Regions from separate parts of the Dactylosporangium sp. CA-139066 genome, predicted to be linked through region 1. Evidence: riboswitches for the same ligand, from Rfam matches in the RefSeq annotation. Region 1 holds a riboswitch; the other holds the start of a gene.
What was found. Region 1 has a riboswitch for glycine ahead of gcvP (aminomethyl-transferring glycine dehydrogenase). Riboswitches for the same ligand answer to the same signal wherever they lie in the genome.
Positions count from the first base shown of each region.

Region 1 (4,881 bases):
GACCTGCGCGGCAACGCCCTGCGCAAGGCCGGCTGGACCTCCGCCGACGCCGCCGGCCTGCCGATCCTGCCCGGCCTGCCCCGCGCCGACGAGGCCGCCGCCGGCCGGATCGACCACGCGATCCGCTTCACCGCGCCGAAGACCCGCAAGTCGTACATCTGGCCGGCCCGCCACGCCGCGTCCGACGCCACCGACGCCGCGCTGCCGCCGATGGGCGCCCGGTTCCGGCTGAAGGCGTCGGTGGACATCTCGAAGTACCCGCCGCAGGCCCGCGCGGTCGCCCAGGCACTGAAGACCTACGGCGCGATCCTGGCCGACAACGGCTCCCCGTGGTACTTCTCCGGCACCCAGGACGACCGCTGGAACAACGGCCAGCTGGACGCCCTGAAGTCCCTGAAGGGCTCCGACTTCGAGGCGGTCGACTCCTCGCTGCTGATGCTGGACCCGAACTCCGCCCGCTGCCGCCCCTGAGCCGCTACTTGAGCAGGGCGAGGGTGAAGTCGCCGCCCTGGGGGTGGTACGCGTGGTCGATCACCCAGCGGTCCGTGAGCGCGGCGGCGAAGCGGGCCAGGACGGACGGGTCGGCGTAGAGCTCGTCGTCGGCCTTGGCCGCCTCGGGGCGCAGCGCGCTGAGGAACGTGACGGCGGCCGCGCGGCGGGAAATGTCGTACGCCTGTTCTAAAATCTGGAGGTAGTAAAGGGGGTCGTCCGGGTCCTTGAACTGGAAGATGCCGCTCGCGAAGACGTAGTCGTAGCTGCCCCCCGGAGCCTGGCCGGCGGGGAGCGCGGCGACGTGCGGGGCGCCGCGGGCCGTTGCCAGTTCGACCATGCGGGGGTCCAGGTCGACGCCGGTGTACGAGAGGGGGAGGTCCATGGCGCGCAGGTGGAAGTAGAGGTCGGCGGGGCCGCAGCCCCAGTCGAGGACCGAGCCTCCGCGGTAGCCGGACGCGCGGGTCAGGGCCTCGAAGCGGATGCGCTGCAGCTCCTCGCTGCCCCAGCCGGCGATGCGCCACGACGGGCCGTCCAGCGCGGCGTGGAACGCGAGGATCGCCTCCGTTCGTGACGTCATACGGCAGCCTCGGTCCAGGCGCGGGCCAGGATCTCGTCGGCCAGGGTCTCGTCGGGCAGGGTCTCGTCGGGCAGGGTTTCGTCGGGCAGGGCCTGGGCGAGGGCCGGCCTGCCCGCCGCCTGGATGCCGGTGATCAGGACCATCGCCGGGGAGTCGCCGGGCATCGTCACCGGGCCAGGCGGGTGCGGATCAGCAGGGCGTCCAGCGCCTCGGCCGCCGACGGGGACGCGGGCAGCTTCGAGGCGTCCCGGGCCGACTCCAGCTCGGCCGTCAGGCGCTGCACGTCCGCGGCCAGGACCTCCGGGGCGACCAGTGACGGGGGCAGGCGGTCGTGCTCGCCGGCCTTCTTGGCCTCGATGAGGTCGGGGACGTACTGCAGGGTGTTCAGCACGCGCAGGTCCGCCTGGACCTCGCCCGTGCGCATCAGGTGGATGCCGGTGTGCAGGACGCGCAGGGTGTACAGCGCCGGCTTCAGCTCGCCCGTCTTCTGGAACAGCTGCCACTGGCCCGCGGCGAAGCCCAGGTAGTGGCGGGCGTGCTCCGGGGTCAGGCAGAACGGTGCCAGCGACTTGAGCTCCTCGTGCAGCGCGGACGTCCGGATGACCAGCGGGGAGAGCAGCTGCTCCAGGACGTAGCCGTTCGGGCGCAGGAGCAGGCGGATGAACTTCGCCAGCTCCTGGCTGACGACGTCGAGCTCCATGCCCTCGCGCTCGCCGCCGATCTCGACCGTCTCCGGGCCGGTCTGCAGGCCGACCACCTCGTTGAGCGGCAGCACGTGGCAGGCGCGCAGGTCCAGGTCCGAGTCGACCGAGGCGAAGCCGTACAGGTGGGCGCCGCTGACCGTGGCGAAGACCAGCGGGTACGGGTGTTCGTCGGCCACCTCGCCGGCCCACGGCGGGATGTCGGGCAGGCTCGGCAGCGGGCGCGTCAGGAACGCGGGGCCGGCCGGCGGGGGCGCGGCGCGCAGCGCGACCAGGAACGCGTCGACGGCGGCCCGGTCGGGCTCGGCCGGCAGCGTGGTCGAGGACTCGGCCGCGGCCAGGTCGGCCTCGAGGTCGGCGGCCAGGGCGGTGAACTGCTCCCAGGTCAGCTCGCCGCGGCGGATCGCGAGGAACTCGTGGCGGTGGGCGGAGACGTCGACCAGGACCTCGCCGGTGCGCAGGACGTGGGCGCCGGCGCGCAGCAGGCGGGCCATGTGCATCGCCTGCTTCCAGCGGACCTCGCCCGTCTTCGCGCGGGTCGACGTCAGCCTCGACAGTTGGTCGCGGGCGTAGTCGCCGTACGTGCGGGCGGCGCGGACCGACAGGAACGCCGGGCGCAGGTCCAGCAGGGCCCGGCCGGCCTCCGTGACGTGCTCGACCAGCGGCGAGGACAGGCACTCCCACACGGTCGGGTTGGCGGCCAGCGCGAGGGTGCAGGCGCGCTCGACCTCCCACGAGAACTGCTCCGGCAGCGGGCCCTCGACGTGCGTCGGCGGCTTGTCCAGGCGCCAGTACGCGGGCGTCGGCGCCTGGAACACGCCGCGCCGGTCGGTGTCGGAGCTGGGGCCGTCCAGGCCGTAGGCGCGGGAGCCGACGATCGCCGAGTAGATCGTGTGCTTCGCCACGATGGTCAAGTCCTGCACAGTTGGTAGGGTAGGCACGCCGGCAATACCCGCGTGGGAGAGATCGCCGCCCGGATCGGGCGGTGGCGCCGAAGGGGCAACTCCTCCCCGGAACCTCTCAGGCAAAAGGACCTCGTCGGGTTGGCACCTCTGGAGTCTGCGACAGAGGGGGAGGAACGCACCGTTCGCCCCTGTCCCGCGACCAGAGAGTATGGCTATGACTGGTTTCGCTGCGCGGCACATCGGACCGTCCGCCGATGAACAGGCCCGCATGCTCAAGACCGTCGGGTACGAGTCGGTCGAGGAGCTCATGACCGCCGCGATCCCCGGCTCGATCCGCTGGCACCAGCCCCTCGACCTGCCGCTCGCGGCGTCCGAGGCGGAGGTCCTGGCCGAGCTGCGAGCCCTCGCGTCGGCCAACCGGCCGCTCGTGTCGATGATCGGGCTCGGGTACTACGGTACTCACACGCCGCCGGTGATCCTGCGCAACGTCCTCGAGGACCCGTCGTGGTACACGGCCTACACGCCGTACCAGCCGGAGATCAGCCAGGGGCGGCTCGAGGCGCTGCTGAACTTCCAGACCGTCGTGGCCGACCTCACCGGGCTGCCGGTCGCCGGGGCGTCGCTGCTGGACGAGGCCACCGCCGCGGCCGAGGCGATGACCCTCGCGCGCCGCTCGTCCAAGGTGAAATCCGACGTGTACGTCGTGGACGCCGACACGCTGCCGCAGACCCTCGCCGTGATCCGGACCCGGGCCGAGCCGCTCGGCATCGAGGTGCGTGTCGCCGACGTGACCGTGGAGGAGCTCCCGGCCGAGTTCTTCGGGCTGCACCTGCAGTACCCCGGGGCGTCCGGCGTGGTCCGCGACCACGAGGCCCTCGTCGCGCAGGCCCACGAGCGGGGCGCGATCGTCACCGTCGCCGCCGACCTGCTCGCCCTGTGCTTGCTGCGCGAGCCCGGCGCGATCGGCGCCGACGTCGCCGTCGGCAGCGCCCAGCGCTTCGGCGTGCCGATGGGCTTCGGCGGCCCGCACGCCGGCTACATCTCGGTCCGCCAGGGCCTCGAGCGGACCCTGCCCGGCCGGCTCGTCGGCGTGTCCAAGGACGCCGGCGGCGCCCCGGCCCTCCGGCTCGCGCTGCAGACCCGCGAGCAGCACATCCGCCGCGAGAAGGCGACCAGCAACATCTGCACCGCGCAGGTGCTGCTCGCCGTGACCGCGAGCATGTACGCGGTGTACCACGGCCCCGACGGGCTGCGCGAGATCGCCGCCCGCACCCACGACATGGCGGCCCGGCTCGCCGCCGGCCTGCGCTCCGGCGGGGTCACCACCGAGCACCTCGCGTTCTTCGACACCGTCACCGCCGTCGTGCCCGGCCAGGCCGGCCAGGTCGTCGAGGCGGCCGCCGCCCGCGGCATCAACCTGCGCCGCATCGACGCCGACCGGGTCGGCATCGCCTGCGACGAGACCACGACGTTCGGCCACCTGCGCGACGTGCTCGCCGCGTTCGGGCTGTCCCACGTCGACGTGACCGCGCTCGACACCACCGACGCCGTGCCGGGCGGGCTGCGCCGCGCGTCGGCGTACCTGACCCACCCGGTGTTCTCCAGCCACCGTTCCGAAACGGCGATGCTGCGGTACCTCCGGAAGCTCTCCGACAAGGACTACGCGCTCGACCGCGGCATGATCCCGCTGGGCTCCTGCACGATGAAGCTCAACGCGACCACCGAGATGGAGCCGATCACCTGGCCCGAGTTCGCGAACATGCACCCGTTCGCGCCGGCGTCGCAGACCCAGGGGTACCGGCGGCTGATCGGCGACCTCGAGCGCTGGCTGGCCGAGGTGACCGGCTACGACGCCGTGAGCCTGCAGCCCAACGCCGGATCGCAGGGCGAGCTCGCCGGCCTGCTCGCCATCCGGGCGTACCACCGGGACCGCGGCGACACCGAGCGCGACATGTGCCTGATCCCGTCCAGCGCCCACGGCACCAACGCGGCCAGCGCCGTCATGGCCGGCATGCGCGTCGCCGTCGTCGCCTGTGACGAGCTCGGCAACGTCGACCTCGCCGACCTCGAGAAGAAGATCGAGCAGCACCGCGACCGGCTCGCCGCGATCATGGTGACGTACCCGTCGACGCACGGGGTGTACGAAACCGGGATCTCCGATCTTTGTGCCAAGGTCCACGAGGCCGGCGGGCAGGTCTACGTCGAC
Region 1 is NZ_JBNJNH010000001.1:7,119,675-7,124,555, reverse strand. Features, by position in the region: gene ACQEVU_RS32750 (hypothetical protein) at 1-471, shown strand, start outside; gene ACQEVU_RS32745 (class I SAM-dependent methyltransferase) at 476-1,069, opposite strand; gene ACQEVU_RS32740 (hypothetical protein) at 1,066-1,239, opposite strand; gene ACQEVU_RS32735 (nucleotidyltransferase domain-containing protein) at 1,236-1,979, opposite strand; partial or broken gene ACQEVU_RS32730 (nucleotidyltransferase domain-containing protein) at 2,031-2,684, opposite strand; glycine riboswitch at 2,718-2,816, shown strand; gene gcvP (aminomethyl-transferring glycine dehydrogenase) at 2,884-4,881, shown strand, end outside.

Region 2 (4,881 bases), 5.3 Mb from region 1:
GCACCGGCAGCCCCGCCGCGATCAGGCCGCCGAACACGAACACGAGCACGACGAGGGTGAGCGGCAACGAGATCAGCTCGGCCCGCCCGAGGTCTTCCTTCTGCGCCCCGCGGATCTGCGCGTTGAGCACCGGGTTGCCGCCGACCTCGACCGTGGCCTGCGGTACACCGGCGGAGGAAAGCGCGTCGTCGAGGTGGTGCAGCCGGTCGCGCACGTCGTTGACCACGGGGTCGCGTTCGTTGCGCTCCAGCTTGGCCAGCGTGACGACCACGAGCAGCCCGTGCCCGTCGGTGGCGAGGTAGGCCGGCGCCTGGGCCTGGGGCACCGAGTACGGCGTGGCGACGGCCCGCACGCCGCCGGCCCGGCTCGCGTCCTCGGCCGCCGCCGTCACCGCGGCCCGCACCGCGGCGGCGTTGGGGTCCACGTTGTTGATCAGTCCGATGACGGTACCGCTGGAGTCGTTCCCGGTCGCCACCGCATCGACGCCGTCGATGGCCTCGATGTGCTTGGGGTTGCTGGCGTCGGCGATCGCGGAGAAGACGGGCCCGAAGGTGAGCCCGCCGAGCACGACCACGACCAGCCAGAGGCCCAACACCGACCAGCGGTGCCGGAAGCAGAACCGCCCGATCTTCGCCACCACGCCCAGCGCCATGCCGCACAGCTTCTCAGGCCCGCACACGCCCGCGCCGCCCGGCCTTACCCACCAACAGATAGCCGCATAACCGAAAAATCCGACATGTCCGTCACAAAGTGGCGGACATGTCGGATCCCGACCAGCACTCGATGTCCGTCACGGAGTGGCGGACATGTCGGATTCCGGGAAGATCCCGGTCAGCACTCGATGACCGTCACCGCCAGGCCGCCGCGAGCCGTTTCCTTGTACTTGACCGACATGTCGCGGCCGGTCTCGCGCATCGTCCGGACCGCCTTGTCGAGCGTGACGTGGTGTGCGCCGTCGCCGTTCAGCGCGAGCCGCGCCGCGTTGATGGCCTTCACGCTCGCGATCGCGTTGCGCTCGATGCACGGGATCTGCACCAGGCCGCCGACCGGGTCGCAGGTCAGCCCCAGGTTGTGCTCCAGACCGATCTCGGCGGCGTTCTCGACCTGCCGCGGGTCGCCGCCCAGCACCTCGCACAGGCCGGCCGCGGCCATCGCGCAGGCCGAACCGACCTCGCCCTGGCAGCCGACCTCGGCGCCCGAGATGGAGGCGTTGCCCTTGATGATGATGCCGACCGCCGCGGCGGCGAGCAGGAAGCGCACCACCCCGTCGTCGTCCGCGCCGGGCACGAAGCGGGTGTAGTAGTGCAGGACCGCGGGGATGATGCCGGCCGCGCCGTTGGTGGGTGCGGTGACGACCCGGCCGCCGGAGGCGTTCTCCTCGTTGACCGCCAGCGCGTACAGGTTGACCCAGTCGAGGACGTGCAGCGGGTCCGCGTCGGCGCCGGCGGACAGGTCGCGCAGCAGCGCGGGGGCGCGGCGGCGGACCTTCAGGCCGCCGGGCAGCACGCCCTCGGGGCGGGTGCAGCCGCGGGTCACGCACTCCTGCATGACCGACCAGATGTGCAGCAGGCCGGCGCGGACCTCAGGCTCCGAGCGCCACGACAGCTCGTTGGCCAGCATGACGTCGGCGATCGAGCGGCCCTCGCAGTGGGCGAGCAGTTCGGCGCCCGTGCCGAACGGGAACTTCAGCACGGCCTCGTCCGCCGCGACCGTGCCGCCGGGGCCGACCACGAAGCCGCCGCCGACCGAGAAGTACGTGCGCTCGGACAGGATCGAGCCGGCGGCGTCCCAGGCGTGGAAGCGCATGCCGTTCGGGTGCTCGGGCAGGGAGCGGCGGCGGTGCAGTACCAGATCGGCGTCCAGAGAAAACGGGATCGTCCTCGCGCCGTCGAGCAGCGCGATCCGGCCCGACTCGCGCACCTGCGCGAAGCGGGTCCCGGTCCGGTCGGTGTCCACGGTGGACGGTTCGGCGCCCTCCAGGCCCAGCACGACCGCGGGGGCCGAGCCGTGGCCGTGGCCGGTGGCGCCCAGGGAGCCGAACAGCTCGGCCCGGATGCGCTCGACCCGCGGGAGCAGGCCGTCCGAGTCGAGGGCGGCGACGAAGCGGCGGGCGGCGCGCATCGGGCCGACGGTGTGCGAGGAGGAGGGGCCGATGCCGACCGAGTACAGGTCGAACGCGCTCAGCGCCATCACGCGCCGCCGGTCAGGTCTTGATACGCGGCGGCGTCGAGCAGGTCCGGGGTACCGGTGAGGCGGAGACTGAACAGCCAGTTGGCGTAGGGGTCGGCGTTGACCAGGGCGGGATCCTCGGTGACGGCCGGGTTGACCGCCTCGATCACGCCGTCGGCCGGGGCGAGCAGGTCGCTGACCGACTTCGTGGACTCGACCTCGCCGCAGGGCTCGCCGGCGCGGACCTCGCGGCCGGGCTCGGGCAGGTCGAGGTACACGATGTCGCCGAGCGCGTCGGCGGCGAAGCGGGTGATCCCGACCCGCGGCACCGCGTCGCCGATCGCGATCCATTCGTGGTCCGAGGTGTACCGCAGGTGCGACGGAACGGTCACAAGAGGCTCCCTAAGAACGACCTGAGGGTGGGCCTCCCCGCTCTGTCATCGAATGCCTGAGAGCTTCACCGCCGGCGTGCGGCGGTTTGCACCGTGGGCGCGGGACGCGGCGTCCCGGCTTTTCAGAGTTGCCTGACCGCGGCGGTACATGGGCCTGAGAGATTCCCGGGGAGGAGTTGCTCCTTCGGCGTCCCAGAACGGGAGCTCTCCCGTCGCGGTTCGTGCGGCGATATGCGGTTGTCGCGGCGACGGTACCACGCTCAGGGCGCCCAGGGGCCGCGCCGGGCGCGGCCGCGCGGACGTGGTCGATTATGTGCGATCCTGGGGCGGCGGTGCGAGGTAGACGTGCAGCGCCGAGCCCGGCTCGGCGCCGGGGACGATGCCGTGGCCGGGCTCGTACGGCACGAGGGCGGCGGCGGCCGGCGAGACGAGCGAGTCGCGCGGGTCGATGCGCAGCTCGATGCGCGGGCCGGGCTCGTTCCAGCGGTGCGCGGTGACGACCAGCGGCATCCCCCGGCGGGCCATGACGCGCACGACGTCGTAGGCGTCGTCGTGCTCGCGCAGCCGGTCGGTGCCGTCGACGACGAGGAGCACGCCGCCGGGGTCGTCGGCGGCGAGGCGGGCGGCCTGGCGTACCGCATCCCGGTCACGCCCGCCGGCCACGGCCGCGACGTGCGGTCGCGACGCCAGGTCGGCGAGGTGGCCGGCCAGGTCGAGCACGGCGACCCGCACGCCGGCCGGGGCGAGTGCGGTGACCAGGTTGCGCACCGCGGTCGTCTTGCCCGACCGGGGCCCGCCGACGATGGCGAGGCCCTCCCCCAGGTCGACGACGAGGGGGTCGCGGCGGTGCTCGAAGGGCCGGTCCACGATGCCGAGCCGCACCCGCCGCCCGCCGTCGGGCCCGGCGTCCGGGATCGGCGGCTCGCCGGGCGGCGGCGTCCACAGCGGCGGCGCCCCGGCGGCCTCGAGCTGGATCTCCTCATAACAGGGGGTGGGCCGCAGCCACACGGGCGGCGCGTCGCCGGCGCGCAGCAGCGCCTCGCCGACGACGCCGAGCCGGTAGGCGTCGGGCACGCCGAGGAGGTCGCGCGACTGGCGTTCGCTGAAGGAGCGCATCGACGCGCGCAGGGTCAGATACGGGTCGACCGGGATCGGCACGTACCGGTTGTCGCCCACCAGCAGGTGCACGCCGAGCGGGGCGCCGTCGCGGGCGATCCGCGCGACGGCGGGGGCGAGCTCGGTGGCGCCGGCCAGCGTCCACAGCGCGACGAGCAGCCGGGGCCGCCGGGCTCCGGGGTCGCGGGTGCGGCGGGCGAGCTCGCCGAGCAGGACCTGGTTGAGGCGGCCGAGGAGGTACGGCGTGTCCGCCACGACGGTCGGCCCCAGGCGCCCGAACTGGTGCCCGTGCGGATCGGCGAGCAGGATCCGCAGCTCCTCCGGCGGGTGCTCGTCGCGCAGCGCGGCGATGAAGCCCCGCACGGACGCTTCGAGCCCGGCCCCGTCCGTGCCGCCGATCAGGACATGTGGTGTCGCGTCCAGATCGACGCGCACGGTTCCCCAGGTCGCCTGCATCTCACCGTTGTACGCGAGCGCCCGCCCCGGCCACCAGCGAGCTGCTTCTCCGGCCGAGCTCCTGCGGCCCGGGCTCAGCCGGCCAGCAGGGCCGAGACCTGGGGCGAGAACGTCGAGTGCAGCACGAGCGCCGCGCCGCCCACCACCGCGGCGTCGTCCCCGAGCGGCGACAGGGCCACGTCCACGTGGCGGATCCGGCGCGCGATCGCCCGCTCCTCCAGCGCCTCGACCACCGCCCGCCGGAAGTGCTCCTCCACCCGCCGGATGCCGTGGCCGCCGAGAATGATCAGCTCCACATCGACGATGTTGACCACGTTCACGGCGACCGTCGCGAGGCGGCCGGCGGCGCGGTCGATCACTCCGGCGGCGAGCTCGTCGCCCGCCGCGGCGGCCCGGCAGAGGGCCGCGTGGTCCACAGTGGACGGACGCCTCCGGAAGGCCGTCGTGAGAGCGCTCTCACCGCCGGCGGACAGCAGACGGTGAGCGTCGGCGACGAGCGCGGCGGGGTTGATGAGGCTCTCGAGGCAGCCGTGGTTGCCGCAGTAGCAGATTGGGCCACTCTCCGTAACCGAGGTGTGCCCGAACTCCGCGGCGTTCATCGAACCGCCTCGGTACACCTGATGACCGAGCACCAGGCCGCCGCCCACGCCGGTGCCGAGGAAGAAGTACGCGAAGTTGGCCACCCCCCGGCCCGCACCCGCCCAGCGCTCGCCGATCGCCGCCGCCGTGGCGTCGTTGTCCAGCGTGA
Region 2 is NZ_JBNJNH010000001.1:1,783,825-1,788,705, reverse strand. Features, by position in the region: gene ACQEVU_RS08235 (MMPL family transporter) at 1-652, opposite strand, end outside; gene ACQEVU_RS08230 (L-serine ammonia-lyase) at 832-2,190, opposite strand; gene gcvH (glycine cleavage system protein GcvH) at 2,190-2,561, opposite strand; glycine riboswitch at 2,594-2,693, opposite strand; glycine riboswitch at 2,694-2,783, opposite strand; gene ACQEVU_RS08220 (FtsK/SpoIIIE domain-containing protein) at 2,871-4,133, opposite strand; gene ACQEVU_RS08215 (ROK family transcriptional regulator) at 4,208-4,881, opposite strand, start outside.
Region 2: linked by a shared signal. The riboswitch ahead of gcvH (glycine cleavage system protein GcvH) and the one ahead of gcvP (aminomethyl-transferring glycine dehydrogenase) in region 1 are both predicted to bind glycine.